3 regions of the Hominiventricola aquisgranensis genome follow, and region 1 is predicted to be linked to each of the others. Evidence: riboswitches for the same ligand, from Rfam matches in the RefSeq annotation. Region 1 holds a riboswitch; each other region holds the start of a gene.
The links. A riboswitch is a leader RNA that binds a small molecule or an ion and turns the genes downstream of it on or off. The one in region 1 is predicted to bind cobalamin.
Positions count from the first base shown of each region.

Region 1 (10,802 bases):
TCGGAGCTGTCCTTGGATTCGTACCGCAGATGCTGGTACTGTTCATCTTCCTGGCTATCCTTGAGGACTGTGGCTACATGGCTCGTGTTGCATTTATCATGGACCGTATCTTCCGTAAATTCGGTCTGTCCGGTAAATCCTTCATTCCGATGCTGATCGGTACAGGATGCGGCGTTCCTGGTGTTATGGCTTCCAGAACTATCGAGAACGAGCGTGACCGTCGTATGACCATCATGACGACAACATTTATTCCTTGTGGAGCTAAGCTTCCGATCATCGCTCTGTTCGCAGGTGCTATCTTTGGCGGTGCTCCGTGGGTTGCACCAAGTGCATATTTTGTTGGTATCGCAGCAATTATCTGCTCCGGTATCATCCTGAAGAAAACCAAGATGTTTGCTGGTGATCCGGCTCCGTTCGTTATGGAGCTTCCGGCTTATCATATGCCGACAGTTCTCAATGTATTGAGAAGTATGTGGGAGCGTGGATGGTCCTTTATTAAGAAAGCTGGTACGGTTATTCTTTTATCCACCATCTTTATCTGGTATACTTCTACTTATGGATTTGAGAACGGCACTTACTGTGCAGTAGAAGATTTTGCAGACAGCTTCCTTGGAACAATTGGTAATGCGATCTCCTGGATCTTCATTCCGCAGGGATTCGGCAATGCAAAAGCTACTGTAGCAGCAATTACCGGTCTGGTAGCAAAAGAGAACGTAGTAGGTACCTTCGGCGTTCTGTATGGATTAGAGGAAGTTGCTGAGGATGGTGCAGAGTTCTGGGGCAGTATTGCCAAGGATTATACCGCAGTTGCAGCATATGCATATCTGGTATTTAACTTGCTGTGTGCACCATGCTTCGCAGCAATCGGAGCTATCAAGAGAGAGATGAACAATGCAAAATGGACCTGGTTTGCAATTGGATATCAGTGTCTGCTTGCTTACTGCGTATCTCTGGTGATCAATCAGGTTGGAAGTGCTATCTTCTATGGTGTATATACTCCATGGCTGATCGTTGCAATTGTACTGATCGTACTGTTCATCTGGCTGTTGGTTCGTCCGTATAAAGAAGCAACAACTCTGAATGTAAAAGTAAAGGCAAGGGCATAAAAAATGGGAACACTGGTTGTAGGACTTGTTGTACTGGCAATAGTTGTAGCAGCTGCACGCAGTATCTGGAAAGATAAGAAAAATGGAAAGAGCTGTGGAAGCTGCGGAGGAGGATGCGGAGGATGCTCCAAGTGCAAGACGAAAAACTGATTCGGACTACACGTGAAAAGGATATGATCCTGGAGAAATTTCGGAACCGTGGCATGCGGATCACGAAGCAGCGCAGGCTGATTCTTGACATTGTATTTGAACAGGACTGCACCAGCTGCAAAGAAATTTATTATCAGGCTTCTAAACGTGATAAGAATATTGGAATTGCAACGGTATACCGGATGGTAAATGCTCTGACAGAGCTTGGCGTATTTCAGACGAATGTTCCATATCGTCTGACCGGGAGATCTGCGCAGGATCCGATCAATGGCTGCCGTGTGATTCTGAAAAATCATCATGAAGTAGATTTTGATGCTGAGGAATGGAACCGGATACTGACTTATGCATTGCGCCAGAAGGGCTATCATAATGTACAGGACATAGACCAGGTGATTCTGAAATAAATAATGCGCAAAGAGAGACTATGGGTGATCCATAGTCTCTTTTTTACACAAAGACAGGAAAAAAAGGTGGACAATCCGGAGAAACTTCTATATAGTTGAAATAAAGAAAACGACGGAATTCATGATAGATTCCGGGTACTGCAAGTTCCGAAAGGATTTATAGAGAAACCGGTGTGAATCCGGTGCGGTCCCGCCACTGTGACAGGGAGCCGTTATAGATGATCCACTGGACCGGAGAGGTCTGGGAAGGACTGTAATGGTTGTGAACTGGAGTCAGGAGAACTGCTTGCAGGGAATAAGTGCTTCTTACGGCAGATAAGAACTCTTACATAGACATATCAATAAACGAGAGCAGCCATCCTGCATCTCGTCTTTGTCCGTGTATAGAAAAGAGATCAGACCTGCGCGTATGCGCAGGTTTTTATTGTATAACGTGGAGAACGGGGGAAAAATATGGATATTAAGCAGCTTCAGTATCTGGTTGTCAGCATTGACAATGGAAGTTTCAAGAAGGCGTCAGAGCTCTTATATACAACGCAGCCGCATATCAGCAAAACGATCAAATCTCTGGAGGTAGAGCTTGGCATGCAGCTTCTCAAGCGAAACGCAAGAGGTGTGGAAGCTACAGAAGAGGGACGCAAGGTATACGAATATGCCTGCAGGATCCTGGTAGATTCCGGCAAGATCCAGCATGTGCGGGAAGAAAAGGATATCCGGATGCTGAAGATTGCAGTGACACCGGATGATGAGCTGAATCATCTGTTTCGGACATTTTATGCACAGGAAGTAAAAGAAGGACTTCATGTGGAATATATGGAGCGTAATGCAGAAGAACTCCTGCGCATGGTCCATCACCATCGAGTGGACATCGGATTCCTTCTGGTGGATCAGAATCAGAAGACGGCACTTCTGCAGATGCTGGCGCACAAGCGGCTGGAATTTACGGAGATCGGGAAACGTTCGCCTGTATTACTGGCAGGACCGGAGAGCCCGTTATATGGGGCAGAGTCGGTGAGCAACAAAGAACTGCGGGAGATCAAACTGATTCAGATGGATGCAGACCAGGATATGTTTTCGATTCAACTGGTGCATGGGAAGGAAGACTATCAGTATCACAGAACTCATGGAAAGACATTGATGACTAATAGCAGGGATGTGCTGCTTGAGTTAGTCAGCAAAACTGATCTGTGCAGCATTTCTGTCTGTGGAGACAGCCGGCAGGAGACGGACAGACGAATCCGGCAGATTCCTATCAAAGGAGAGAAGGATCGGATCGTACTTGGATATGTGAAGCGAAAAAGGGATGAATTAACAGCAGAAGCAGAGAAATTTCTTGCATATATCTGTGAAAATCTGGGAAACTAAATCATGGCAGCTATGTAGTTGATAAAATCTATCAGCTGCATGGTTGCTTTTTTTAATGGAATCTGATACTATAAGTTAGCGGCAACTAATTAGAATAAACTAACCAAAGGGATCGGAGGAAGAGATGATAGAGACAATGATTGGAAACAGTATTGCGAATCAGTGTTCGCCGGTTCTTATGGATGTGAAGCCATCCAATCTTCTGATTCTTACAAGAGAGGAAGAAGAGCGGTTTCTGGAGATGGAAGACATTCCTGGAATATGGGGGATCTGTCTCCATCGGGGAGAACAGAAAAGTATCTGGCTTCTGTACCGGAAGGACAGACTGGAAGCATTGCTTCTCTGGCCGGGGACAGCAGAATTTCTGAAATCCTATGGGTATCAGACAGAAGAGAGTACACTTGACCAGATGCTTGCAAGGCTGGCGGAACGGTTTACGGAATACAAAGAAGGAAGAGCTGAATTTCCTCATGAGATGGGTGCATTTCTTGGATATCCGTTAAGTGATGTGAAAGGATTCATTGAGCATGAAGGAAAAGATTTCCTCTGCTCTGGCTACTGGAAGGTATACAGTGATGAGACAGGAGCCAAAAAGACATTTCAGCTCTATCAGGCAGTTCGGAACATGGTACTGCAGATGCTGAGCGCAGGCAGCAGTCTGTGTGAGATCAGTTGCCAGGCATATTAAAGACAGGAGGATTCTTAAAATGGGACAGATCGTAATTGTTTATTACAGCGAGACAGGTAATACTGAGGCAATGGCAAACATGGTAGCAAAAGGAGTAGAGGCAGCAGGTGCCACTGCAAAGGTTGTTCCGGTTGACGGTTTCAACGCAGAGGAGCTCAAAGGTGAGAGCGCATTTGCACTTGGTTGTCCGGCAATGGGTGACGAAGTGCTGGAAGAGGGCACCATGGAACCATTTGTTGCTGAAGTAGAGAAATTCGCATCCGGCAAGAAGATTGCATTGTTTGGTTCCTACGGATGGGGAGACGGTGAGTGGATGCGGAACTGGGTTGACCAGATGAAAAATGCAGGCGCTGATGTGATCGGAGGCGAGGATGCCATCTGTGCAGATGCACCGGATGATGAAACAGAAGCAAAATTAGTGGAACTTGGAAAACAATTAGCCGCGTGCTAGTAGAATAGGAGGAACCGTTTCATGAGTGTTGTTATCGTGGGTGGACATGACCGTATGGTATGTCAGTATATGAAAATCTGTAAAAACTATAAATGTAAGGCAAAAGTATTCACGCAGATGTCAGCCAGCATGGATAAACAGATGGGATCACCGGATCTGTTCATCCTCTTTACCAACACTGTATCTCACAAAATGGTGAAAACGGCAGTGGATGAGGCGAAGAAGAATAATGTGCAGGTGGTACGCTGTCACACAAGCAGCGGATCTGCACTGGAAAATATTCTGAAAGAGTATGTTGCTTAAGGCCACAAAGAATCCTTTATTATAAGAAATCTCCCGTCTGGAATGAAAGATTTCCAGATGGGGGATTTTTTTATGAAAAAAGTGTAAAAAAACCGTGATTTTCCTTGTCAAATGGGCTTTCAGTGCTTAAAATAAAAATGTTGTCAAAAAATCAGGACAGAATCAGAACAGGAGTATCAAAACATGGCAAAACAGTATTGGAGACCAGGGAATATGCTGTATCCGGTACCGGCAGTAATGGTAAGCTGCGGACTTCCGGATGAAAAACCTAATATCATTACGATCGCGTGGGCAGGAACCGTCTGTTCTTCACCGGCCATGGTATCTATCTCTGTGAGAAAAGAAAGATACTCTCATCATATTTTAAAAGAATCCGGTGAGTTTGTGATCAATCTGGTTACGAAGGATCTGGTGCGTGCGGCAGACTACTGCGGTGTTCGTTCTGGAAGAGATGTGGACAAATTTGCAGAGATGCATCTGACTCCATTTCCATCCAGAACCATTGCAACACCTGGAATCGCTGAGAGTCCGGTAAACATTGAATGTAAAGTGACAGAGATCAAAGAACTGGGAAGTCATGACCTGTTCCTGGCAGAAGTGACCAATGTGACGATTGAAGATAAGTATCTGAACGAACAGGGTAAATTTGAACTGAATCAGGCAGGGCTTATCACTTACTCTCATGGAGAGTACTTTACATTAGGAGAAAAAGCAGGAAGCTTTGGATATTCTGTCCGGAAGAAGTCTTCCGGCCAAAAGAACAAGGGAAAGAAAAGAAGTACATGCGGAAAAGGAAAAAATACAAAAAATTATTCGGAAGGAAATTCGAGATAAATCTGGCAGGCTGGGGCATCGGATGCTGTATGCTGATGCTATTCTGTGTACCAATCCTGGGGAATACGCTGGGAAATGAGACCACCTATAGTGAGGTATTGCTGGATGGAGAAGTCATTGGTGCAGTGGCTGATCCGGAGGAAGTGGATCAGGCATTCTTGAATGCCAGAGCAAAGATCGCCAGGGAGACTGAGGGACTGGTACTGGCCAATGTGGAGTGCAGCTTTCAGCGGGTATCGAAGCTGTTCGGAAGCACTCTGAAGGAAGAACAGCTGGAGCAGGTGATCTATGATCTGCTGCAGGAAAAAGTAAAGACTGCAAAACAGAAATATTACATGGTGAAGGTCAACGAATTTACCATCAATCTGGCGAGCATGGACGAGGTGCAGCAGCTTCTGGAAGCAGCACTGACGGCAAATGATCCAGATGGATTGTTTCAGGTACAGGTGGTATCGGATACCAGCCGCGAGTTAAACGCATTTACAGTGCAGGTGACACCGAAGGAAGAGATTGCGGATGGTGATGGCCTGAAGGCACTGGATTTTGCTGAAAAAGTCGAGATTTCGGAAGCTTATATTGATGCGGATCAGTTGACCTCTCTGGATGTGGCTATTGATGAAGTGACCAAGGAAAAAGAGAAGAATCAGACTTATGAGGTACAGTCTGGAGATACGCTTTCTGTGATCGCCAACAGCCGCGGCTATTATGTGGATGAAGTGCTGGCGCTGAACCCGGGACTTACCAGAGACGCAACTTTGCATCTGGGCGATGAGATTATTATCAGTGTGCCGGAGCCAGAGCTGTCTGTGATGAGACAGGTGCAGACAACCTATGAGGAAGATTATTACGCAGAGACTCAGTATGTAGATAATGACAGCTGGTACACCACACAGACACAAGTCCTGCAGGAAGAGGTGGCAGGACATCATGAGGTGACCATGCTGACCACATACAAGAACGATGCTCAGACGGATCAGGAAATGATCGCAGAAAATGTCATGGTGGAGCCAGTGCCGAAGATTGTGGAGAGAGGTACACAGACACCTCCGACTTATATTAAGCCGATCACGGGAGGAACCATGACCTCCACTTTCAAGTGGCGTTGGGGACGTATGCATAAAGGAATCGATTGGGCTGTGCCGAAGGGAACTGCAGTCCGTGCCTCCTGCGGAGGTACCGTTGTCAGTGCCGGCTGGTCTGGAGGATACGGTAACTGTATCACCATCCGTCATCCGGATGGTAAGATGACCCGTTATGGCCATCTGAGCAAGATTCTGGTATCCGCAGGTCAGAAAGTCGATCAGAACCAGAAGATCGCATTGAGTGGAAACACCGGTCGAAGCACCGGACCTCATGTACATTTTGAGATCCTTGTGAATGGAACTCAGGTGAATCCACTGAAATATTTGCAGTAACACTTTTAAGAGGGAATTGGGCAGCAGAAGACATTATGGATATGAAAATGCCCAAAAACAGGCGAGTTGAGAAAGAAATCTGTCGGAGATTGGGCAATCACCGCGGAATCAGACCGCAAATTCTCCAAAGCTTGAAGAAATGCGATATATATGAGAAAATAATCTCAAAACAGGAAGAAAAGGAACCATTGGAATATCAACAGGAGCAAAAACTTGTAGAAGATAAAATGTACGGAGGAACAGTATTATGACAGAATGGGAAAAGGCACAAAAAGGGTATTTGTATGATGCAAATTATGACAAGGAGATCGTAGAAGCGAGAACACGCTGTGCGGATCTATGCTATGAATTCAATAACCTGAGACCATCGGATACCGAAAAGCAGCAGGAACTCTTGAAGAAGATACTTGGAAAGATGGAAGGAACGCCGGTGATTACGGCACCATTTTACTGTGATTATGGCATAAATACTTCTGTAGGAAGGAATTTCTATACTAATCATAATGTAACGATCCTGGACTGCACGAAAGTGACGTTTGGAGATAATGTTTTTATTGCACCAAACTGTGTGTTTTCTACTGCGGGTCATGCCATCGACAGTGAACAGAGAGGTCGGGGACTGGAGATTGCACTGCCGATCACAGTGGGAGACAACGTGTGGATCGGAGCCAATGTATCTGTGCTGCCAGGTGTGACAATTGGAAGTAATACGATCATCGGTGCAGGAAGTGTGGTAAATAAAGATATTCCGGAGGGCGTTATCGCTGTTGGAAATCCTTGCAAAGTCATGCGGAAGATCACAGAGGAGGATAAGAAGAAATATCCCATATTTGAAGGATAAATTTCCTATATTCTACTCTCGGGAGGTGTTCCTTTTAGCCTTAAACGGATATACTTGCCTTAGTTAAGGGAGGTAATTCTATGGATCTTATAAAAATTGGGAAATATATTGCGGAAAAAAGAAAAGCGTTGGGACTGACTCAGAAGCAGCTTGCGGAACAGCTGGGGATGAGTGATAAGTCTGTCTCCAAATGGGAGAGGGGAATCTGTCTGCCGGATGTATCTGTCTATATGGAACTGTGCGGGATACTGGGAATCAGCATGAATGAATTTCTTGCAGGAGAAGATATCAGCGAAGAAAATATTGTAAAAATAGCAGAGGACAATCTGATTCAGGTGGCGAAGGATAGTAAGGCGAAGCAGAAAAATCTGAAGGTGATTATTGCTGTGATGCTTTTGATCACAGTCCTTATGGTGTCTGTTCTTGGAAGCATGATATTCCGGCGCTTAAGTCAGCCGCGAAATTATATGATGCCAGTTGACCGGAACAGCACAGAGATGAAGACAGCTGAGATTTTATCAGGTGTGGACGGAGCTTATCTGTTTCGGTACTCAACAAAAGATAAATGCAGGAAACTGACCATATATGTGTCAGAATATCAGTCCGGAAAACTGGTATCCAAAGAAGAGATTTTCGGGATTACTTATGATGAGATGGAGACTTCGCCGGAAGGAATCATAGCACTCATACCGGATTTTGACAATTTTGAGATCAAGACGGTTCTGACGGATTCTGATTCAAAATGTACAGCCTATGTGCCGATTCTGGAGGATGTGCTGGAGCGGGAATATTATGGACGTTCAGCAACACAGATCAAAGAGATGACACCAGTTCAGTATGATACGGAACAGGGCGTGGTGGCATTTATCTATGGAAAAGATGGCATCAGGGGATTCTCCATAGATGATGTTACAAATGAGGAATATATTTCGGACAATGATTATGTATATTATTTCTCAGTAGAGTTCAGCAAGTTTTAATATTTTTCTCATTGACAAATCTTGTTTCTCCATCTATACTCTAGTCAAATAGTTTGATAATCAAAATAAATTTGTGAGGAACAACATGAATACAAGAATAACAGGAACAGGATACAGTCTGCCTGCTTTTCGGGCGGACAATGATTATCTTGCAACACTGGTAGAGACCAGTGACGAATGGATCACGGAGAGAACTGGAATCCGTGCCCGTCATCTGGCAGGAGAAGAAACGACCGTATCCATGGCAGCGGCTGCTGCAGAGAAAGCTTTGAAGCGGGCAGGTGCAGACCCCTCAGAAGTAGAACTTCTGATCGTGGCAACTATCAGCGGCGATACAGTAACACCAAGTACGGCATGCCGGGTACAGGCACTGATCGGAGCAGACAAGGCAGTGGCATTTGACATCAATGCGGCCTGCTCAGGATTCTTATATGCTCTTCATATGGCAGATGCATGTGTAAAAAGCGGAATGTATAAGAATGCATTGCTGATCGGAGCGGAGACCTTGTCCAAACTGGTTGACTGGAATGACCGTGGAACTTGTATCTTATTTGGAGATGGGGCAGGTGCGGCATTCGTGGAAGCTACGGAAGAAGCCGGAATTTTGGCACATGAGGTTGGTAGTGATGGATCCAGATGGGAAGTACTTTCCTGTGAGGGAAGACCTAACGGCAATCCAGTCTGCAAGGCAGAAGGTCAGGAAGGCTTTTTGCAGATGAACGGCCAGGAAGTATTTAAGTTTGCGGTACGGAAAGTTCCGCAGTGCATTGACGCAGCACTCGAAAAAGCAGCACTGAAGCCGGAGGAAGTGGATCTGTATCTGCTGCATCAGGCGAACTGCCGTATTATTCAGTCGGTGGCGAAGCGACTGGGACAGCCGGAAGAAAAATTCCCGATGAACCTGAATGAGTGCGGAAATACATCCGCCGCCAGTCTGCCAATCCTGATGGCACAGCTTGATGAGCAGGGAAAACTGAACAAAGGCGATACACTGGTACTGTCTGGTTTTGGAGCAGGTCTTACCTGGGGCGCTTGTGTGATCAGATGGTAGTAATATAGTTCACACGCGCCATTCACAAAATACTTTGATAATCAAAAAATATGCTTGACAAATGTAGATGTGGAACATATACTTTGAATATCAAAATAAATAAGGCGATCCTCAGGAATGCCTTTAAGATGATTAAAATGAAAATGAAAGATTAAGGAGAATACGAACATGTTAGAGAAGATGAAAGAAATGGTAGCAGATCAGTTAAATGTAGATGCAGCAGAGATTACTGCAGAGACTTCCTTCAAAGATGATCTGGGAGCTGATTCCCTGGATCTGTTCGAGCTGGTAATGGCTCTTGAGGAAGAGTACAATGTAGAGATTCCGTCTGAGGATCTTGAGAAACTGACAACTGTAGGTGCAGTTATGGATTATCTGAAATCCAAAGGTGTAGAAGAGTAAGAACAGGCGGAGCGAAACAGATATGAAGACGAGAGTAACAGAACTTCTGGGAATTGAAAAACCGATCATCCAGGGTGGTATGGCCTGGGTTGCTGAATCTCACCTGGCAGCTGCAGTATCCAACGCAGGCGGGTTCGGTCTCATCGGAGCAGCCAATGCACCGGCAGATGTGGTCAGAAATTACATCCACGAGGCAAGAGAACTGACGGACAAGCCTTTTGGTGTAAATATCATGCTGATGAGTCCGTTTGCAGAAGATATCGCACAGCTTGTGACAGAGGAGAAGGTCGCAGCGGTTACGACCGGAGCAGGAAACCCGGAGAAATATATGGCGCAGTGGAAAGCTGCAGGTATCAAGGTGATTCCGGTAATTGCATCTGTAGCTCTCGCAAAACGGATGGAGCGTGTGGGCGCAGACGCAGTTGTTGCAGAGGGAACTGAATCCGGTGGACACATCGGTCAGGCAACAACCATGACATTGGTTCCGCAGGTGGTTGATGCAGTACAGATTCCGGTGATCGCAGCCGGAGGTATTGGAGATGGCCGTGGAATGGCGGCTGCATTCATGTTGGGTGCAGAGGCCGTTCAGATGGGTACACGTTTTTGTGTGGCTGATGAGTGTGTGATCCATGACAAGTACAAGGATCGTATCCTGAAAGCAAAGGATATCGATTCTGAGGTAACTGGAAGAAGTCATGGACATCCAGTTCGGGGATTAAGAAATAAGATGACCCGCGAGTATCTGAAACTGGAAGCAGAGGGAGCATCTTTTGAGCAGCTGGAAAATCTGACTCTTGGAGGTCTTCGCAAGG
Region 1 covers NZ_JBBMFC010000013.1:1,844-12,645, forward strand. Annotated here, with positions in the region: gene feoB (ferrous iron transport protein B) at 1-1,106, shown strand, start outside; gene WMO62_RS08370 (FeoB-associated Cys-rich membrane protein) at 1,110-1,256, shown strand; gene WMO62_RS08375 (Fur family transcriptional regulator) at 1,229-1,660, shown strand; cobalamin riboswitch at 1,786-1,964, shown strand; gene WMO62_RS08380 (LysR family transcriptional regulator) at 2,114-3,025, shown strand; gene WMO62_RS08385 (DUF3793 family protein) at 3,150-3,713, shown strand; gene WMO62_RS08390 (flavodoxin) at 3,733-4,164, shown strand; gene WMO62_RS08395 (DUF2325 domain-containing protein) at 4,186-4,467, shown strand; gene WMO62_RS08400 (flavin reductase family protein) at 4,651-5,301, shown strand; gene WMO62_RS08405 (peptidoglycan DD-metalloendopeptidase family protein) at 5,250-6,716, shown strand; gene WMO62_RS08410 (hypothetical protein) at 6,752-6,967, shown strand; gene WMO62_RS08415 (sugar O-acetyltransferase) at 6,964-7,557, shown strand; gene WMO62_RS08420 (helix-turn-helix domain-containing protein) at 7,638-8,537, shown strand; gene WMO62_RS08425 (beta-ketoacyl-ACP synthase III) at 8,623-9,588, shown strand; gene acpP (acyl carrier protein) at 9,757-9,990, shown strand; partial or broken gene fabK (enoyl-[acyl-carrier-protein] reductase FabK) at 10,001-10,802, shown strand, end outside.

Region 2 (10,802 bases), on a different contig from region 1:
AATACCTACGATTGCCACATATTTTACGCGACTCCAGGTAGCTCCACTTAAGGAACCAACCATCCAGTACTGTGCCATTTTGGTTTTGTCAGAACCCTGATTGAATCCGTAGATGATCAGGTTGGTTACCGCCGAGAAAAATGCAGAGGTGGCGATTCCGGCCAGAACCAGTTGGGTGGAAGTAATACGTCCCTTCATAGATGCAATTCCCAGTGACAGACAGATGGAGATAGCGGCACCTAAGGTGGCACCGAAGATTACAGAGTAGCCGCCTAAGAAGCTGAACCATCCAAGGATGATAACACCGACGGCTCCTGCGGATGCACCGGAGGAGATTCCTAGTACATAGGGGTCAGCCAGTGGATTTTTGGTGAGGGCCTGCATGAGAACACCGCACAGTGAAAGACCTGCGCCCACGATAAATGCCATGAGTACCCGGGGAAAACGGATGTTCCAGATGATATTTTCGGTCTTTCCTTCCCAGGCAATCTGGAAGATGTCTTTCCCGGACATTTTATTGACCAGGATCTTACCGATATCGGAAGCTGACACATTGACAGCACCTATGGTGGTAGAGATGGTTACTGCGATCACAATCAGTGTCATCACCAGTGCCAGCGTCAGCCAGAAACGGCCTTTTCCTGAGTTTCCTGTTCCTTTCATATATTCCTCCTACTGCAATAAAGAAGGGGAGCTTTTACACTCCCCTGTCAGTTTTCCAGATGTTCTTAGAATTTGTCCGGATATAACTGCTCTGCGATTGCTTTTACAGCGACTGCACTTCCGGCACTTCCCTGCATATCACTGCAGCATACGGAGAAGATTTTGCCTTCTTTGACAGCGCGCAGATTCTTGGTGAACTCGTTGGTCTCCAGGAATTCCTTTTTATCTGCCACATCACCTCCGGTGTACTCGAGAATCAGAATTACATCCGGATCACGCTCCACAACCTCTTCCCAAGACGGAGTTGCCCAGCCAGCCTCGATATCATCGAAGATGGAGATTCCGCCAGCCAGTTTGATAATGTCGCCCGGCATACCCTGGCATGCGGTAAACGGAGCATCTTCACCAGAGTCATAAGCGAATACAGTGACCGGATTTTCATAAGCTTCATCACCCAAAGTGTCTTTTACTTTCTGCAGAGTATCTTTCATAGTCTGTACTTTTTCAGCAGCTACATCCTGTACCTGGAAAATAGCACCAAGGGTCTCATAATCTTTGTACAGATCCTCAAAGGTTGCTTTGTCGGAGCACACATATGGGAAATAAGTTGCGATACCGTTCTGGTCGCAGAATTCTTTACTGAAGTTTTTGTCTGAAAATACAGAGTCCCAGCCAATCAGAAAATCACATCCGGTTGACAGCAGCTCTTCCTTGGACATATTGGAAAGACCTTTACCCGGTTCCAGAAGCTGTGGAACTTTGTCGCGTGCCGGATACTGGGATACAGTACTCCAGCAGCTTCCTTTTGTGTAGCCAGCCATCTGGTCCTCCAGTCCCAGATCAAAGAAGAAGTCAGCCATCTGATCACCGGAAGCAACGACTTCGGATGGTTTCTTAGTGAAAGTGTATTCAACATTTTCGCCAAGACCGGAACGCTCCAGATTCAGAGTAATGGTGACCGGCTCATAGTCGCTGTCTGCATCGGCAGTTTCAGAAGCCTCAGATGCATCTGTACTCTCCGTTTCGTTGGTAGTCTCTTCTGTTGTTTTGTCAGTAGTGGCTGTGGTATCAGCGGATGTGGAACCACACCCGGCCAGCATACCTGCTGCAAGACAGGTAGTTAACAATACGCTTACTGTTCTCTTTTTCATAAGATTTCCTCCATTAATATGTAGTTTGTAATCAGCCCATAAAAAAAGCATCATCTGAACTCTATGGATCAGATGATGCACCCGTTTTCGGCATCTGGACGCACTGCGCCCTATATCTTTCGCAAGTGTCATGGACCGTGACAGCAAAAGAAAAATAAGCAGGTCTTCTGGCTTGCGCGGGTTTTGTCTGTTTTCTCTCTTCCCATCCATGTTTTGAGAAAAGACAGTGAAAGAAAACAACCCTGTATCGTGCGCTTACAGCGGCGGCACCGCATGGGACTCACACCCATTTCCCTTTTCACCGACTCAATCGAAGATTAGTCGACACTTATTCTGTTAAATATATAACATAGTCATATTTGAGTGTCAAGAGTGTATTGATTATAAATGATAATTCATCATTGAAAAATCTCTTTCTTGTGATATACTGGAAAAGTTGTGTTTGACAACCGAGGATATCCAACTAGAAAGGATTTTTAACTGATGAGTTCTTTGAAACCAATGTTACTAACATGTATGAAAACGTATAGCCGGGAACAGTTTGTCAAAGATGTGACGGCTGGAATTATTGTGGCGATCATTGCCCTTCCGTTGTCCATTGCGCTGGCACTGGCATCAGGCGTCGGTCCGGAGGCAGGTATTTTCACCGCAATTGTTGCGGGATTTGTGATCTCTGCACTTGGTGGCAGCAGCGTACAGATTGCAGGACCGACAGCTGCATTTGCGACGATCGTAGCTGGTATTGTGGCGAAAAATGGTCTGGATGGACTGGTGATCGCGACGATCCTGGCAGGAATCTTTCTGATTCTGATGGGACTGTGCCATTTTGGTACACTGATCCGTTTTATTCCGTACACCATCACCACCGGATTTACAGCTGGAATTGCTGTGACCATCGTGATCGGTCAGCTCAAAGATTTCTTTGGCGTGACTTATCCGGACGGAGTAAAACCCATTGAGACCATGGAAAAGCTTCACGCTTTTGTTGAAAATTGTGGCACTGTCAATCTGTCTGCAGTGATCGTTGGCGTGGTAAGTCTTGCAATCCTGATTATTTCTCCTTATATTTTCAAAAAGATTCCGGGTTCTCTGCTGGCTGTGGTCGCAGGAATCCTGATGGTAAAATTCCTTCCGTTGAAGGCTTCTACCATCGGAGATCTGTATTCTATCAGCAATGCACTGCCAGGTTTCCACCTTCCGGCACTGAGCCTTGCAGCTGTGGAGGATGCAATTCCAAATGCATTTACCATTGCTGTGCTGGCAGCTATTGAGTCTCTGCTGTCCTGCGTGGTTGCAGACGGTATGATCAACGGGAAACATCGTTCAGACATGGAACTGGTAGCTCAGGGAGCAGGAAATATTGCCTCCGCCCTGTTCGGCGGAATCCCGGCCACAGGAGCCATCGCACGTACAGCAGCCAACATTAAAAATGGTGGACGTACTCCCATAGCTGGAATGGTGCATTCTATCACATTGGTACTGGTACTGGTAGTTCTGATGCCTTATGCGGGAATGATCCCCATGCCGACCATCGCTGCGATCCTGTTCGTGGTTGCTTACAATATGTGTCAGTGGAGACCGTTCACTCATCTGATCCAGACCGCACCGAAGAGTGATATTCTGGTGCTGCTGGTAACCTTCTTCCTGACCGTTGTATTTGATCTGGTAGTTGCTATTGAGATCGGTATGCTGTTGACCTGTCTGCTGTTCATGAAGCGCATGAGCGATGAGACGCACGTGGACAGCTGGACTTACGTGGACGATGATTCAGATGCAGTTAATGATCATATGCAGAAACTTGCGAAAGAGATCCGCGTCTATGAGATTACCGGACCGTTGTTCTTTGGAGCAGCCAATGCGATTGAACACATTGTAGTGAAAGATTTTACCAAATGTCTGGTGCTTCGTATGAGAAGTGTTCCTGCACTTGACAGTACTGCTATGAATGCTCTTCAGAATCTGGTGAAATATTGTGAAGCGAAAGGCATCACACCAATCTTTTCTCATGTGAATGAGCAGCCGATGCATGTGATGGAGAAGGCCGGATTTGTGGAGCTGGTTGGAAAAGACAATTTCTGCGCCAATATCTCAGATGCTCTGAAGCATGCGGAAGAATTGATCAAATAAAAGAAAATGTAAATATTTTTGAAAATATGACATAGAACTTAAAAATATTTATATAAAAAGCTGAAAATAAAAAATCATTCAGAAATATCTGAAAAACTTGCATTTCTTAAAGTCTGGATATATAATCATTGCAACAAATGAGTGAAATGCAAGCGTAACAAAGATGTTACTTGGCCTGGGGGCCGGGCAGCATCTTTTTTTGTTATAACGATGAGGAAAGAGACATCGCGCTTGCGCACCGGAGATGGAGGAATGTATGATGCAGACTTTAGGTTACTATGATGGAAAGTATGACGAAATCGACAAAATGGTGGTTCCTTTTGATGACCGTTCTCATTACTATGGTGACGGTGTATATGATGCCACCTGTGCAGGCAACCATGTGATCTTCAATCTGGATGAGCATGTGGATCGTTTCTTTAACAGTGCAGCACTGCTGAAGATCGAGATTCCGCATACGAAACAGGAAGTAAAAGATATTCTGAACGAGATGGTGAAAAAAGTTGACGGAGATGAGCTGTTCGTATACTGGCAGGTAACCAGGGCCGTTGCACCGAGAAATCATGTATTTCCGGAAGGACAGAAAGGACGTCTGTGGGTCATGATCCGTCCATCCAAGATCGGTGATCCCTCCAAGACTCTGAAACTGATGACCGTAGAGGATACCCGTTTTCTGCACTGCAACATCAAGACTTTGAACCTGATCCCGAACGTTATGGCTTCCGAGCTTGGTAAACAGCATGGATGCAACGAGATCGTATTCCACAGAGGTGATATTGTAACCGAGTGTGCACACAGTAATGTACATATGATCAAAGATGGCGTATTTATCACACATCCGACAGATCATTATATCCTGCCAGGTATTTCCCGCGTCCATCTGATCAAGATGTGTAAAGTAGCAGGCATCCCGGTTGATGAAAGACCGTTCACTGTAGCAGAGATGATGGATGCAGATGAGGTTATCGTAAGTTCCTCCAGCAACTTCTGCCTGAGTGCTCATGAGATCGATGAGAAACCGGTAGGAGGAAAAGCTCCGGAAATCCTTGCAACATTAAGAAAACTTCTGATGGATGAGTATCTGACAGCCATCGGCAGAAAGTAGGTGGAACCTATGTGGTCTGTATTCCGTTCTCTTTTCGGGAAGAAACCGGAAGATGGAAGAAAGATCCTGCCGGCTGGAGACTGTGCTCTGGTGGTAGAATTTGGAAATGAGATCAATGAGGCACTGAATCGTAAGGTTCAGTGCCTGAATGAAAAAGTGGCAGCAGCCCATGTGAAAGGAATCGTGGAGACGGTTCCTACCTTCCGTTCGCTGATGGTGACCTATGATCCGTCAGAGATCAGCTTTGAACAGCTGAAAAAAGAACTGTCCGGTATTTCCGTAGAAGAATCTGCAGGACAGGAGACACCTCATCATGTGGTGGAGATTCCGGTATGCTACGGCGGCAGTTACGGAGAAGATTTAAAAGATGTGGCAGCTCACGCAGGTCTTACCGAGGAAGAAGTGATCGAGCTTCATTCTTCTGTAGACTACAATATCTATATGTTGGGATTCCTTCCTGGATTTCCGTATCTGGGAGGACTGGATCCGAAGTTATTTACCCCGCGTCTTGATAATCCGAGGACCAAGATCCCGGAAGGAAGCGTGGGAATCGGCGGAGAACAGACCGGTATCTACCCGCTGGAATCTCCTGGCGGCTGGCGGCTGATCGGAAGAACACCGCTGAAACTTTATGATCCTGACAGAGAACAGCCATTTCTCTATCAGGCAGGAGACTATATCCGCTTTGTACCGATCACAGCGGAAGAATACGAGGCATACCTATGAGTCTGGAAATAGTAAATGGCGGCGCCCTGACAACCGTTCAGGATCTGGGGCGCTTCGGATATATGAATAAAGGATTTCAGGTGTCAGGAGCTGTGGATGACCAGGCTATGCGTCTGGCAAATATTCTGGTGGGAAATGACCAGAAGGAAGCGGTTCTGGAAGCAACGATCATGGGACCTTCGATCCGGTTTACTGCTCCGGCAGTGATCGCCATGGCGGGTGCCAACATGACACCGAAACTGAATGGTACAGCGATGCCATTGTATGAAGCAGTGGAGGTTCATGCAGGAGATACGCTTGTGTGTGGATTTGCCATGACCGGCTGTAGAGGATATCTGGCAGTGGCTGGCGGATTTGCTGTGGAACCGGTGCTGGGAAGCCGTTCCACTAATCTGAAATGTGGACTTGGCGGATATGAGGGACGTGCACTGAAGACCGGCGATGTGTTGGAACTTCGGACAGAAAAGGCGACTCTTCCGCATATGGAAAAACGAAAAGTAAATGCTGCAGAAGGAAGTTTTCAGACGCCTGTATCAGTGGATAAACTTCCGGTGCTGCGGGTGGTTCCAGGACCGCAAAGTGAGTATTTCACAGAAAAAGGTCAGAAGACCTTTGCAGAACAGGCATATACGGTTACACAGGATTCTAACCGGATGGCATGCAAGCTTACCGGAGAAGCAATTGAATTTGTGACCAGCGGAGATATTATTTCGGATGGAATAACAACAGGTTCTGTTCAGATCTCATCCAGCGGGATGCCCATCGTGATGCTGGCAGATCATCAGACAACTGGCGGATACGCTAAGATCGGAACCGTGATCTCCACGGATATTCCGGCTATCGGACAGCGGAAACCGGGAGAAAAAGTGAGATTTTCCTATATATCAGTAGAAGAAGCTCAGAAGCTTAATCTGGAGCGGAAAAAATATCTGGATACATTGGACAAGAAGATCAACGGCTAAGGGAAACAGAGAACAAGGAGGAACACAGGGATGGATTACAGCAGTATGTCACCGGCAGAGGTGAGAGCACTTATCAGAGAAGGAAAGATCACAGGACCCACAGCAGGAATGTGCGCAGGCTATGCTCAGGCAAACCTGGTGATCCTGCCCAAAGATCTGGCATATGATTTCTTATTGTTTACACAGAGAAATCCGAAATCCTGTCCGCTGCTGGAAGTCAGTGATGTGGGTGGAAAAGGTCTGTCCTATCTTGGCAAGAATGTGGACATCTACAAAGACATTCCAAAATACCGGATCTATGAAAATGGAGAACTGACAGGAGAGTATACAGATGTTTCCCGGTTCTACAGAGAAGATCTGGTCAGCTTCCTGATCGGATGCAGTTTCTCCTTTGAGTCAGAACTGCTGGAAGCCGGTATTCCGGTGCGTCACATTGAAGAAGGCTGTAACGTTCCTATGTATCTGACCAATATTCCCTGTGAGTCTGCAGGCGCATTTTCCGGAAATATGGTCGTAAGTATGCGTCCGATTCCTCATCATCTGATTCCGGCTGCAGTGACTGTGACAGCAGCGATGCCGAGAGTCCATGGAGCGCCGGTACAGATCGGTTATCCGGAAGCTATCGGTATCAAAGATATCAATAAACCGGATTTTGGTGATATGGTGACCATCCGCGAAGGTGAAGTGCCGGTGTTCTGGCCTTGTGGTGTGACTCCGCAGGCGGCAGTGATGAAAAGCCGTCCGTCATTTGCCATCACCCATGCACCGGGACATATGTTTATCACAGATGTGAAAAATGTGTCATTGAAACTGTAAGGATATGAGGAGAAAAAGTTATGCAAAGCGTTGATTTGAACTGTGATCTTGGCGAGAGCTTTGGAAGATATACACTTGGATTGGACGATCAGGTGATTCCGCTGATCTCTTCAGCAAATATTGCCTGCGGATATCATGCATCCGATCCTGTAATCATGGAAAAAACGGTTAAAATGGCGAAAGAGCATCAGGTGAGCATCGGTGCTCATACCGGATTCCCGGACCTGATGGGATTTGGCCGCAGAAATATGGCAGTCTCCAACGAGGAGGCAAAAGCCTATACCAAATATCAGATCGGAGCATTGCTGGCATTCTGCAAAGCAGAAGGTGTAAAGCTTGCCCATGTAAAACCTCATGGTGCTTTTTACAATATGGCAGCCAAAGATTACGATCTGGCAAAAGCCATCTGCGAAGGCATCTATGAAGTAGATCCGTCCATCAAGCTTCTGGGCTTAAGCAACAGCAAGATGATCGAGGCAGCCAAAGATACGGGTCTTGCCTATGCACAGGAAGTATTTGCAGACCGTGCCTATGAAGAAGACGGAACTCTTGTGAACCGCCGCAAACCAGGTGCTATGATCACTGATGAAGACGAAGCCATCCGCCGTGTGATCGGTATGGTAAAAGACGGAAAAGTAACCGCCATCACCGGAAAAGAAGTTGCTATTCAGGCAGATTCCATCTGCGTTCACGGAGACGGTGAAAAAGCATTGGCATTCGTCAAGAAGATCAGAGAAGCACTGACCAAAGAAGGCATTGAGATCAAACCGTTCTAAATACGTATCAGATATAAAGCCCCCAACCTTTGGGCTGGGGGCATGATATACCATATTTAAAATTTTGATTGCACTTTCTGCAGTAATGCTTCTTGAAGAACCTGCGAGAAATTAAGACCCATAGAGCAGGCAGCTTCATTGAGCCACTCTGGAATACTCAATGTTTTTTTGACAGCCTTTGAGCTGTGTCTTTTTAAATATTCCATCATATCAAAGCAAATGACAGTGATAATTCCACCATCGGCATCAATTACATCGGGATCGGATGGAGATGGAATCTCTTCTTTTTCCTCTTTTCTGCTGGTAATTGCCAGCCCAAGAGCATCGACAGCCATATCATAAGCCTGCACTCGATTAATTCATGCTCCGTTCATGAAAATATTTCAGAATGGAAAGATCAGGAATTCGACATCCTTCGGTTGTATTTTTGGTGGAAACCAGTATACTGTAAGGTACGAACAGAACCGGAGAGGATGAGGATAAATGAAAAAAACTGGAATTGGAATCAAGATCATATGTGCATGTGTACTTCTTTTACTGGTTGTCTATGCAGGAGGTTGCTATTATTACGGAAACCATTTTCAACGGGGAACTCTGATCGATCAGGTGGACGTCTCCAACCTGACGGTGCAGGATCTGGCAGACCGGGTAGATGCGTATTTCCTTCGGATTCAGGAGCGAAAGAGCGACGGTAGTAGTTATGAGGAATCCATCGATGGAAAAGCCATTGATCTTTCTTATGCATCCACAGAACCTTTGCAGCAGATCCTGAGAGAGCAGAACCAATATCTGTGGTTTCTGCCGCAGCATGAAGAACATGAAACGGAAGCCCTTCTTTCCTATAGTAAAGATAAACTGACACAGGCGGTTCAGGCATTAAAAGGCTTTGAGGAAGATTTTGCACAGGCGCCCACGAACGCACACATCAGTGAGTATACCCCGGAGACTGGATTTTCCATTGTGGCAGAGACACAGGGAAATGAGCTGGATCAGGCAAAGACACTGGAAGTGATCAGCAATGCAGTGGAAGAACTTAAAGGTCTGGTGGATCTGGATGCAGAAGGCTGCTATGAAACACCTGCAGTAACATCAGACAGCGAAGAACTTCAGAATACATTGCAGAAGCTTCAGAAGTATGGGACAGTTACGATTACATATCGGTTTGGAGATAACATAGAAGTTCTGGATGGAAGCACCATCAGTACCTGGCTGGAGGTTGATGGATTCGCTGTGACGCTGGATCAGACGCAGGTGGAAAATTATGTGGCGACTCTGCGGAAGAAGTATGATTCGATTTTCCGTTCCAGAACGTTTATGACCAGCTATGGGAAGGAAATCACAGTAGATGGCGGCGATTATGGCTGGTGGATGAATTACCAGCAGGAGGCTAAAGAACTGGCAGCACAGATCGAGACCGGAGAGAGCAAAGAGAGGACGCCGGTCTATTATCAGACAGCTGCTTCTTATGGAGCACCGGATTATGGTGATACCTATGTTGAGATCAATCTGACTGCGCAGCATCTGTTTTTCTATAAGGATGGGCAGCTGGTGATGGAGTCTGATTTTGTGTCCGGTAACTCGGCGAGAGGTTATGATACTCCGGAGGGCACTTACAGCATCACTTACAAGCAGCGAAATGCGACACTGGTGGGAGAAAACTATGAGACGCCGGTATCTTATTGGATGCCGTTCAACAAAAATATCGGTATGCATGATGCTACCTGGAGATCCAGCTTCGGAGGAACTATTTACAAGACGAAAGGGTCGCATGGTTGTATCAATATGCCTTATGAAAAAGCGCAGGAGCTATATGGCTATATTGAAAAAGGAACGCCGGTGATCTGTTATCATCTGGCGGGAACAGAACGTTCCATTGAGTCTGAACTGGAAAAATGACGGATGATATGGTAAGATAAAGAAGACTGACAACTTGTGTAGAATGCAGAAGAAAGGAGATGTTATATGGGATATAACAAACAGTGGGAGAATTATACGGAAAAATATCAGAAATTATGTATGGAAAATGATGTAATCCCGGATAGTCTGTTCAAAGAATATGGTGTGAACCGAGGTCTTCGAGATATTAATGGAAATGGTGTTCTTACCGGCCTTACCAATATTTCAAGAATTGATTCCTTTTGCGTAAAAGACGGAAAGAAAGTTCCGTGTGATGGAAAGCTGTGGTACCGTGGATACAATGTGACAGACTGGATCAGCAATATTCCAAAAGATTCTCTTGGTTTTGGGAAGACTGCCTATCTTCTGCTCTTTGGAAAGGCGCCGACAGCAGAAGAAGAGAAGGAATTTAAGGAACTGATGGGTAAGTGTCGTGCACTTCCTACCAATTTTACCAGAGATGTTATTATGAAGGCGCCAAGTAAAGATATTATGAATTCTATGACCAGAAGTATTCTGACCCTGGCATCATATGATGAAAATGTGAATTCCAATGATATCGGAAATGTGATCCGTCAAT
Region 2 covers NZ_JBBMFC010000039.1:1,647-12,448, forward strand. Annotated here, with positions in the region: gene WMO62_RS14540 (iron chelate uptake ABC transporter family permease subunit) at 1-663, opposite strand, end outside; gene WMO62_RS14545 (ABC transporter substrate-binding protein) at 729-1,814, opposite strand; cobalamin riboswitch at 1,955-2,161, opposite strand; gene WMO62_RS14550 (SulP family inorganic anion transporter) at 2,298-3,941, shown strand; gene WMO62_RS14555 (aminotransferase class IV) at 4,201-5,046, shown strand; gene pxpB (5-oxoprolinase subunit PxpB) at 5,056-5,772, shown strand; gene WMO62_RS14565 (5-oxoprolinase subunit C family protein) at 5,769-6,734, shown strand; gene WMO62_RS14570 (putative hydro-lyase) at 6,765-7,550, shown strand; gene WMO62_RS14575 (LamB/YcsF family protein) at 7,571-8,326, shown strand; gene WMO62_RS14580 (hypothetical protein) at 8,383-8,661, opposite strand; gene WMO62_RS14585 (L,D-transpeptidase family protein) at 8,810-10,222, shown strand; gene WMO62_RS14590 (citrate/2-methylcitrate synthase) at 10,289-10,802, shown strand, end outside.
Region 2: another riboswitch for cobalamin. It lies ahead of WMO62_RS14545 (ABC transporter substrate-binding protein); the one in region 1 lies ahead of WMO62_RS08380 (LysR family transcriptional regulator).

Region 3 (10,802 bases), on a different contig from region 1:
CGGTCCAAAATAGCCAAGGAAATAAGGGTTGTTTGCTACTTTATCAAAGGTTTCCGGATCTGTTGTACTGGACGGACGGATAAAATACACTCCGTTCTCTGCGCACAGCTCCACTTCCTTTTCCAGGTCAAAGCTGTTGAATGCCATAATGCCTTCTACGCCCGCTGCAATTGCATCGTTCAGAAACTGCATCTCCTGCTCCTCTGTGGTCACTTCTGCAGAGTACAGGAAATCCACATCTGAGAAATTTTTCCCGATATAGCCCTCCAGATACTCCCGGAATGCCTGTACCTGCTCATCTTTCAGGTCATAGACTACGACGCCGATCTTATGGATGTGTGCCTCTTCCTCTTCTTCCTGCTTTTTCGCGCAAGAAACCATAGCTAACACCATACTCAGTGCTAACAGTAATACAATGATTTTTTTCAGTTTCTTCACTTCTATTTATCCTCCTTGTCAAACAGATGACAAGCCACCTCATGGTCCGCTCCGATCTGATGGAGTTTCGGTTTTTCTGCCGCACATTTTTCAGTTGCTTTCGGGCAGCGACCCCGGAACGGGCATCCTGTAGGCACATCCAGCGGACTGGGAGCTTCTCCTTTGATTTCCTCGATCGGTTTGGAGAAATCCATTCCAATATCAAAGATGGATCCAATCAATGCCCTCGTATAAGGATGAACTGCATGCTCTGCCAGATATTCTGCAGGCAGCACTTCCACTACATTTCCAAGATACATCACCGCTACTTCATGGGAGCAGGACTGGATCAAGGAAATATCATGGCAGATAAATCCGATGGTAATATTTTTTTCCTTCTGAAGCTTTACAATCAGTTCGATAATCGTCTGCTGTACGGATACATCCAGTGCAGAAGTTGCCTCATCCAGGATCAGAATCTCCGGTTCCAGAGCCAATGCACGGGCAATTGCCACACGCTGGCGCTGCCCACCGGACATGTTATGAGGATAACGGTCTGCAAAATCTCCCGGAAGCTCCACCATCTCCAGAAGACGACGGCAGGCTGCATCCTTCTCATTCTTCCTGATCCGGTTAAAATTCAGAAGCGGTTCACATACAATATCCCGGATCTTCATTTTCGGATTAAACGAAGAGGTCGGATCCTGGAATACCATCTGAATGTTCTGACGGTTCTGACGCAGTTCCTCTCCCTTCAGTTTGGTAATATCTTTTCCACGATAAAGAATCTCTCCCTCAGAAGGAGTATCCAGAGACACCAGAAAACGCATAAATGTGGATTTTCCGCAGCCGGATTCTCCTACCAATCCTAATGTCTTTCCTTTATAAAATTTCAGGTTAATATCATCATTGGCTACCAGCGTCCTTCCATCTGATGCTGGAAACCGTCTGGTGACATGTTTTGCTTCCAAAATTATTTCATCATGTTCAAACATAAGATTTCCCTCCCATAGAAGGTACCGCACTTAACAGCTTGCGGGTGTATTCATTTTCCGAGTGATGCAGGATATGATCCCGGTCTCCCTGGTCTTCAATCCGTCCATCCTTCATAACCACAATATAATCAGACATATACGCTGCCACACCAAGGTTATGGGTAACAACGATAATACCGGTTCCATAGTCATCTCTTAATTCCATCATCTGACGAACAATCTGTGCCTGTGTGGTTACGTCCAGTGCACTGGTCGGCTCATCTGCCAGCAGAAGCTTTGGCTGATAGGTCATACCCATGGCAATTCCTACTCTCTGACGCATACCGCCAGACAGCTGGAACGGATAAGATTTCATAATATTATCCGGACTTGGAAGACGCATCTTGCCAAGCATCTCTTCACCCTTGATCCATGCGTCTTTCTTTGATATTTTCTCATGTGTCTGCAGATATTCTGTAAATACAGATCCAATCCTGCGGGTTGGGTTCATCATGGCTCCGCTGTCCTGGAAGATCATGGAAATCTCACTTCCACGCAGATTTCTCCACTGCTCCGTTGTATTGGATAACAGAGATGTTCCGTTAAAAAGAATATCTCCTTTGGTTACTTTACCGCCTCCGGCAAGAAGCCCTAACACCGCACGGATCACGGTGGTCTTACCGCTTCCGCTCTCTCCTACCAGGCTGACGATCTGCCCCTGAGCCATATGGAGACTAAAATCCATGACAGTAGGAACATCTTTATATGCGATCGTAATATTATCAATTTTCAGCATCTTCCTACCTCCTTACTCTGCTCTCGGATCCAGGATATCACGGATAGAATCTCCCAGCATGTTAAATACAACAACTACTAAGAAAATAGCAAGACCAGGATACAGCATCATCCATGGTGCGGACTGCATACAGGCACGGCCTTCATTCAGCATATAGCCCCATTCCGGTGTAGGCGGCTTTGCACCAAATCCCAGGAAGGACAGTGCGGCGATCTCCAGCATCATACCTCCTACATCCGTCGCTGCCGTAATGATCAGTGTTGGCAGCGCATTTGGCAGCATGTAACGAAGCAGCATATACGGGGTCTGGGATCCGGTCACGATGGCAGCAGATACATAATCGCGGTCACGGATCTTCATAACCAGGCTTCGCGCCAGACGGGCATATTTGGTCCAGTTTACAGCAACAATTGCGATGATCGCATTGCGGATACTTGCACCCATGATACCTGCCACTGCCAGAGCCAGAACAAGGCCTGGGAAAGCCAGCATCATGTCTGCAATACGCATAAGAACTGCATCGATTTTTCCGCCAAAGTATCCGGCGATGACTCCTACCACACTTCCCACCAGGAAGATCAGCACGACCACACCGAATGTAGAGGTCAAAGATGCACGGGCTCCATAGATCACACGGGCATAAATATCACGGCCCATTTTATCTGTTCCAAAGATATGTTCCTTACTGGGTGCTTCCAGCGCTTCTGTCAGCGAGCCCTTCAATGGATCCACACCACCGGTCAGCAGCGGTGCAAAGATTGCTGCAAGAATGATCAGAATGGCAAGAATTCCAAAAAAGGTAAACTGCTTATGTTCTTTGAGAAATTTTAACGTCTTTTTCATCTTCTTACCTCTTCAAACGCATACGCGGATCAATGTATACATAGGATGCATCTACGATCAGGTTAATGACCATGTAGATCAATGCCATCCACAGTACATAACCCTGGATCAGGTTATAGTCGCTGGATGTAATGGCTGTCACGGCCAGGTTGCCAAGTCCAGGATAAGAGAAAATAACCTCTACCACACTGGTACCTCCAAGAAGGCTACCGACGGAGAGACCTAACATGGTGATCAAAGGAAGCAGTGCATTGGGGAATACATTTTTCCAGATAATGGTGGACCGTTTCACGCCTCTGGCTTCTGCTCCGATCACATAATCCTGGCTTAACTCTTCCAGGACCGCAGTACGCACCTGTCGGGTGTATTTGGAAGCCATTGCAATTGCAAGGGTAAGTGCTGGAAGGAACAGGCTCTTAAAATCGCCTCCTGATGCGATAACCGGGAATATCTGAATCTTAACACACAAGAGCAGCATCAGAAGCAGGCCTACCCAGAAGTTCGGCATGGCACATCCCACAAAGGTAAGTGCTCTGCAAATATAATCAGCAATTCCATCTTTATGTAATGCAGATACAACGCCAAGCGGTACCGCCATGATCAGCATCAGGATCAATGACATGAGTGTCAGTTTCAGAGTCGGAAGGACACGAGCTGCCAGAAGCTCTACAACCGGCTTGTTCAGACTGTAGGATTTTCCAAAATTACCATGAAGACAGTTAAACAGCCAGCGGAAATATTGGGTGAAAAAAGGATCGTTCAGACCCATCTCGTCTCTGGTCTGCTGTACCAGTTCTTCCGTTGGCATGACACCGGTAGCGGAGAACATGTTACGGACCGGATCACCGGGAGACAGATACGTAAGTAAAAATGTTACAAAACTGATACCGACCAGCACAATCACAATCTGCATGATTCGTCGAAGAATCTGTTTCTTATTCAAAATGCTTGCTCCTTTCTTTCGCAATGGGACATACGCATAAAATCTCATGCGCGGAAATACCCCCACCCTGACCGCCGGTAAGGGCGCGGATGGGGGTAATCATTGTCTGTTTACTGAGCCGGGGTGATCTCGGTGGTCAGCCAGTAGTAATCTGCCGTATGGATATGTGCATTTCCTACATTCTTGGAATAGATCATAGATGAGTTGTAATAACCGTCGATCAGAACAGCTGCATCATCTACCAGGATCTGCTGCATCTGGAAGATCAGATCTGCACGCTTGTCCTCGTCCATCTCGCTCTTCAGCTGCTCAAACAGCTCATCATACTCCGGATTGGAATATCCGCAGTAAGTAGTATCAGTTGCCCAGTTTGCCATGTAAGCATACGGGTCACCGGTACCTACAGTGATCCAGTTATTGTTATTGAAATCATAATCTCCGGCAGCAAGTTTGCTCCACTGGTCATCAGAGCTGCCGTAGTCTGCGGTGCAACCAATACCGATCTCTGCCAGATACTGAATATGTGCATTGGAGAAATCGTTCAGCAGACGGTTCTCATAGGAAACGTAATGCAGATTGATGTTCTGTCCGTCGATCTCACGGATTCCATCCCCGTCAGTGTCTACGATACCAGCATCATCAAGGAGCTTTTTCGCGCCTTCCGGATCATAAGTATACGGATTGTTCAGTTTGTCATATCCGTAGCTTAATGTAGACGGCAGTACGGAGAATCCCGGAGTATACAGTCCTCCGATAGTTTTGGAATTGCAGATGGTATCATAATCAATTCCCATGAGGATTGCCTGACGCAGGGTTTTGTTGCCCAGAATACCGTCAAAGTTCATCCAGCTGAATCCACAACGCACACCAGAAGCGATATCTACGGTGAAATCTGGATTATCCTTGAAATCCTGAATATCAGATACGTTAGTAATATTCTCTACCAGGTCTACCTGACCACTCTGCAGTGCCATGGTCTTTGCAGAAGCATCACCCATATACATCAGTTTTACTTCGTCATACGGAACTTCCTCACGGTAGTTCGGGTTTGCAACCAAGTCATATCCTACACCAACACCGTTGAATTTATCGATCATGTACGGGCCGGTTCCGATGATGCCGTTATCAAAGTTCTCGATATCAGCCACATCGATGATCGCCATGGTCGGATGAGCCAGCTGTCCCGGAAGGTTTGCATACGGCTGGGTGGTCTGGATCGCCAGAGTATTGGCATCGTCATCAGCAGTAATGGTTGCCTCAAACTCCAGATATTTCTGTGGTTTTGCAGAACCGCTCGGTCCCATTTCTTTCAGATATTCAAAACACTCTTTTACCTTAGTTGGAGTCAGATCGCATCCATCTGAGAATTTGATTCCATCTTTCAGAGTGATAACCCACTCCGTATGCTCATCATTTACCGTATAGCTGTCTGCGAGCCACGGCTCTACTTCCATGCTGTCGTTGAATTTAAACAGACCCTCGGAAATACCATAACGCATAGCATTCCATCCGCCGTTCTCATCGGTCACACTGTTTACAATACCATCGGTGTACATCTGACATCCGAAAGTCAGTACTTTTTTTCCACTGTTATCTGCTGATGCAGAGCTGTCGCTTCCTTTTGCACCGCAGCCGGTCAGCAAAAGAATTGCTGCCAGGGTCAAACTGATACATTTCTTATTCTTCATATTTTGTCCTTTCTCGTCCATTCTTCTGTCAGCGCATTGAGATCCATCAGAGCAAAACACTTGTCCTCCCATCATAAAACACACAAGAAAAGCCGGATCTACATCCGACTTTCTCCCACTCTGAATAAGCGCATATTATGCGCACTAATCCTCTGTTAAGTAAGATTTCCCTGTCTTCCGCAAGAACTCTCTCTGATCAAAATAAGCAGGTCTCCTGACTTAAGCATCAAACATCCACAGCGCCTTCCCAAGATCTTCTCAGTGGCATATTCCTGTGGACTAGCTATCACAGTGACGGAATCGTTCCGGACTTTCACCGGATTCCCTTTTCATCGAAGCTTCCTTCGAACTTATTTTTATGGCTTAATTGCCAACCATATGAACATTATGTATTATTTTCTCATCTATTACATTTTTTGTCAATACAGAAGCATTCCTTGATAGATATATTTGTATTCCTTTTTGTTATATCTATTCTTGCAACCGCTGCTTCACATAGGAAAGATAGTGTTCTGCCCACCCTCCTGGCTGTTCCCCTTGTCGTGTCACACATCCAAAGAGAATCGGTTGTTCCTCTCCGTACAAAGAATATCCCGGATATCCCTGGGATTCCTTTTCCCTGCTTAGATAACCTCCACTGACATTTCCAAGGTCGGTCTTTTGCAGCAGTTCGTTCATCACATAATCGCTGTTGGTGATCACAGAGATCTTCATATCTGATACCGGACTTTCTTCCGTATTGCCCATCAGATTACGTCCCAGCGTATATTCATCTTCATAACACTGCACCAGACGCACCTGGTTTTTCGGAATCTCTTCGATACTCTTCCTTCCAGCCAGCGGATGCTCTTTCCCAAAATAGAGATATGCCTTCGTCCGCTTCAGTTCCTGAAATTCCAGCTTTCCACACTCCAGTCGATATTGGAAGGACGGCATCTGTTCTTCCGATACATACACAAATCCAATGTCATCTTTGCCAGACTGACACCGATCCAATATTTCTTCTATACCCGCTGTCATCACATGATAGCACACATCTTCCTGACTGTGTTCCTGATAAAATGCGGCAAAGCACGCTGCCATCCAGGAACTTGGATTCCAGGATGCCAGCAGTTCTTCTCCTTTGTCCATTCTTGCAAAAGAAACCAGCTGCTCCACCTGTTCCACAGCTTTGCTGGCATATTCATAAATCCTGCGGCCTCTTGACGTCAGCACAATTCCACGGCTCTGACGAATAAATAATGAAAAACCCAGCTCCTGCTCAAGCGTACGGATCACTTTGCTTACATTAGGCTGGGTCGTATAAAGTGCCTCTGCGGCACGGCTGAAGGAACCAAGCCGTGCGCAGACCACAAGATATTCAAGCTGTTTTGTTTCGATCAAGATACAAGCCCCTCCAGTGTACGTTTCATATGGTTTGCCTTTATATGTTTTTCCGCATGGATCAGAAACATCGGCGTGGACGCATAGTTCACTTTCTCTGTCTGATCCCACACACGCTCCCATACATGCTCATCCGCATAAGCCTGTCCGTCATTGACATTTTTGAGGACTTCAAGATCCCATGCCGGTCTCATGGTACGGCTCATGGGAATCTGCCTTGCGATTTCTTCCATGGCATCAATATCTGTACAGGTATAATGATCCTCCATAGACATGTTTTCTACACGCCTCCGGTCTTCTTCATACTCCCGTCTCTTCTCCTCATCAAACAGATGATGATACCAGTTGGCATCAAAGTTCAGTAGACGTCCACCTTCTTTGAGCACACGCATCCACTCAGCATACGCCTGTTCCGGACATTCCAGATTCCAGGTCAGATTTCTGGAGATCACCACATCAAAATATCCATCCGGAAAATCCAGCTTCTGTGCATCCATTCGCTGAAAATGAATCTTCTCTGCCACTTCTCCTGCATTTTTCTTCGCTTCTGCAAGCATCGCCTCTGTATAATCCACAGCCGTCACATCATATCCTGCTCTTGCCAGAAGGATTGCAAAAAATCCTGGTCCTGTACCTACATCCAGGATCTTCAGGTTCTCTCCCTTCGGAAGATGCTTCCGAATCTCTCCTAACCATACTCTGTCCTGCCCGGTGGCAAGCTCATGCTGGTTCACCTCGGAATATCCCTTTGCTCTTCCGGTCCAGTAATGCTCGATCTGCGGTAACATCATCGTCTTGTTCCTCCCACATACAATGTGCCGGTCTTGGTCTCCCGGCACTACATGTAGTAACTTTAGCATATTGATAATTTTCTCACAAGCCCGGTGGGGGGATATTTTTTTGTCATTTAAAGCCCAAATTCTTCAAATAATTTTTGCTGATAATCAGTGTCTAAAAGGGATTCTTTCAGATCATCTAAACGATCTTCTTCTAATAATTTAGCATTCAATCTATTCACACGAGATCTTCCAAGCTCTTCGCCAGCTTTTTCACCTCTATGATACCCATAATCTTCAATCGCATTTTTGTCTCTTAATGCTTTTTGTCTGACTTCATATTCCAGTCGCTTCGTTTCATCTGCACTGAGTTTTTTCAATGTTTCATAAGCTTCTCCAATGTATTGATCCTGTTCTGCCATCTTCTCGAAGTCCTCCTTCCTGTTGGCGGCAAGAAACCGCATCCATTTTATTAACAGAGGTTCATCTGTCTGCTCTTCTGGTAACTTTTTCAGTTCCATCACATGAATTTCCAGAAGGTCAGTGTATTTTTCACCGTTCTCCAGATCACAAAATGCAATTTCACGATAACATTTGTTGTCATCCTTAAAATGGTTAAAATCCAAAATACTCACATGAACGCGAACGCATTTCTTGATTTTATCATAATCGTCACCTTCTTGTATCTGTTCCGTATACATCTTTGAAAGATAGAATATCATCCGCTTATCCCAATATTCTAAGGGCGCAACCTGCATTTCCAGATCTATCTGTGACCCGTTTGTCATCAGCACTCGCACATCCAGAATACCATACTTGCTGTCTGCAGATTCTTTTGACAAAATAGTCTGCATTAACTGTGTTTCCACAATCTCTCCAGGATTTTTTCCTAGAATTGCTGCCAGAAATCCTTGTCTTACCTTAGGACTTTGAAATAATTCTTTAAAGCAGAAATCTACTTTCGGTGACATGAGAAAATCATCTGCTGCCTGATATACCTCTGTTTTTGTTTCTTTTTGCATAGCTTCTCCTTTCTGCACCATAAGAAACTGGCAGAAAAGAGAATTTTTTTGTATTTATTTTAGCACAGACCTCACATCTTTTCCAAGGTACATTCCCTATTCTCGCCTATTCCGTATGAAGTTGTGGTCATTGTCGGGAATATTGTCTGAAATAGACTCCGAGAATGAGAATTGTTAAAATCGTTACTGCACTGTACCAATATGTATTACTTCGATACATCCAAATAATAACATATAGTTATTGATGTTGCAACCGAAATTTTGATGTGTTTATTTGAACGCAACCATTAGGTTGTACATTTCTTCCGCTTTATGCTAAGATAAATCATATTTATAAGGAGATATTTCCAGATGAATGAATGGCAGGATATGATTACAACTTTATATAAGAATGGCTGTCAGCTATGTCCAAGAGAATGCGGTGCAGACCGGATACATGGACAAACCGGTTTTTGTGGCATGACAGATGAACTGATGGCAGCCAGGGCAGCACTTCATTACTGGGAAGAACCTTGTATCTCCGGGACAGAAGGGTCAGGAGCGGTATTCTTTTCCGGTTGTACACTTCGATGTGTGTTTTGTCAGAATGCCGAGATTGCTGCAGGCCATGCTGGAAAGATGCTGTCTGTGGATCGCCTGGCAGACATTTTTTTGGAGTTGCAGGAGAAAAAAGCAAATAATCTGAATCTGGTGACTGCCACACATTTTCTGCCTTTAATTCTTCCCGCACTGGAAAAAGCCAAAGCCAAAGGGCTTAAGATTCCTGTAGTCTATAATACGGGTGGGTATGAAAAAACGGAAATCATAAAAATGTTAGATGGTATTGTGGATATCTGGCTTCCGGATCATAAATACCGGTCATCTGAACTGTCCGCTAAATATTCACGAGCGAAAGATTACCCGGAAAAAGCAGCCGCAGCACTGGAGCAGATGGTACAACAGACTGGAGTTTCTGTCTTTGATAAACGAGGAATGATGAAAAAAGGTGTGATCGTACGCCATCTGGTATTGCCGGGATGCATCTCGGACAGTAAGGATGTATTGGAATATCTGTGGGATCATTTCGGAAACAAGATTTATGTGAGTATTATGAGTCAATATACTCCTCTTCCTCATGTGACTGCTTGGCCGGAACTGAACCGACAGGTCACCTGGGATGAATATCATGAAGTAGTAGACTATGCAAGATTTCTGGGAATGAGTCAAGTTTACATCCAGGAAGGAGAATGTGCAAAAGACAGCTTCATCCCTGCATTTGACTGTGAAGGAATCTAAATTTCAGGAGGTTTTTATGATTTCCAATTATGATAAACAGGTCGATATCGGCCGGAAGATTTTTTTAAATTATGATCAGGAAGCTCTGATCCAGAAATATACTCTGGATGCTGATGCTGACTTTCTATATCTCACCTATCTGGGAACAAAATGCCGAGTTAACCGTAAGACTGGTGCCATTGATGAGATGATTGATGACATCTATACGGAATGCCGGGAATACACAGTGGTCATGACTATTTATGATATGCTCTGCCACGGTGACAGCCCCACACTTCCGCCTCTCTCTGGCAAATGGACGTTGGTTGGCAATTTTGCGGCAGCCGGTTCCAGCCCCGATGCCAATCTCTTTGCTCAGAAATATGCCGACGCATTTTCCGGAAAGACAGATGCGCTGAAAGATGCCTGCACAGCCATTGGCGGCGAGATTCTTGACTCCATTGCCGGTGCGGATGTAACTGCCCGGATCCCTGCATTTTCTTTCTTCCCGGTTCTACTGCAATACTGGGAAAAAGACGAAGAATTTGCCCCACAGATACGTCTTCTCTGGGATGATCAGTCCATGAAATACTTAAACTTTGAGACGACCTACTATCTGCAAGGAGATCTGTTGGAACGTTTACTACAGCTTATCCGTTAAAATACCCTTTGATCTCCCGCCTCTACTTTCATCTGCACATAAGAA
Region 3 covers NZ_JBBMFC010000002.1:121,270-132,071, reverse strand. Annotated here, with positions in the region: gene WMO62_RS01665 (sugar ABC transporter substrate-binding protein) at 1-438, opposite strand, end outside; gene WMO62_RS01660 (ABC transporter ATP-binding protein) at 441-1,412, opposite strand; gene WMO62_RS01655 (ABC transporter ATP-binding protein) at 1,405-2,187, opposite strand; gene nikC (nickel transporter permease) at 2,200-3,030, opposite strand; gene nikB (nickel ABC transporter permease) at 3,035-3,973, opposite strand; gene WMO62_RS01640 (ABC transporter substrate-binding protein) at 4,084-5,661, opposite strand; cobalamin riboswitch at 5,849-6,030, opposite strand; gene WMO62_RS01635 (LysR family transcriptional regulator) at 6,133-7,044, opposite strand; gene WMO62_RS01630 (class I SAM-dependent methyltransferase) at 7,041-7,835, opposite strand; gene WMO62_RS01625 (Rpn family recombination-promoting nuclease/putative transposase) at 7,952-8,842, opposite strand; gene WMO62_RS01620 (radical SAM protein) at 9,194-10,117, shown strand; gene WMO62_RS01615 (DUF3786 domain-containing protein) at 10,134-10,757, shown strand; gene WMO62_RS01610 (LysR family transcriptional regulator) at 10,754-10,802, opposite strand, start outside.
Region 3: another riboswitch for cobalamin. It lies ahead of WMO62_RS01640 (ABC transporter substrate-binding protein); the one in region 1 lies ahead of WMO62_RS08380 (LysR family transcriptional regulator).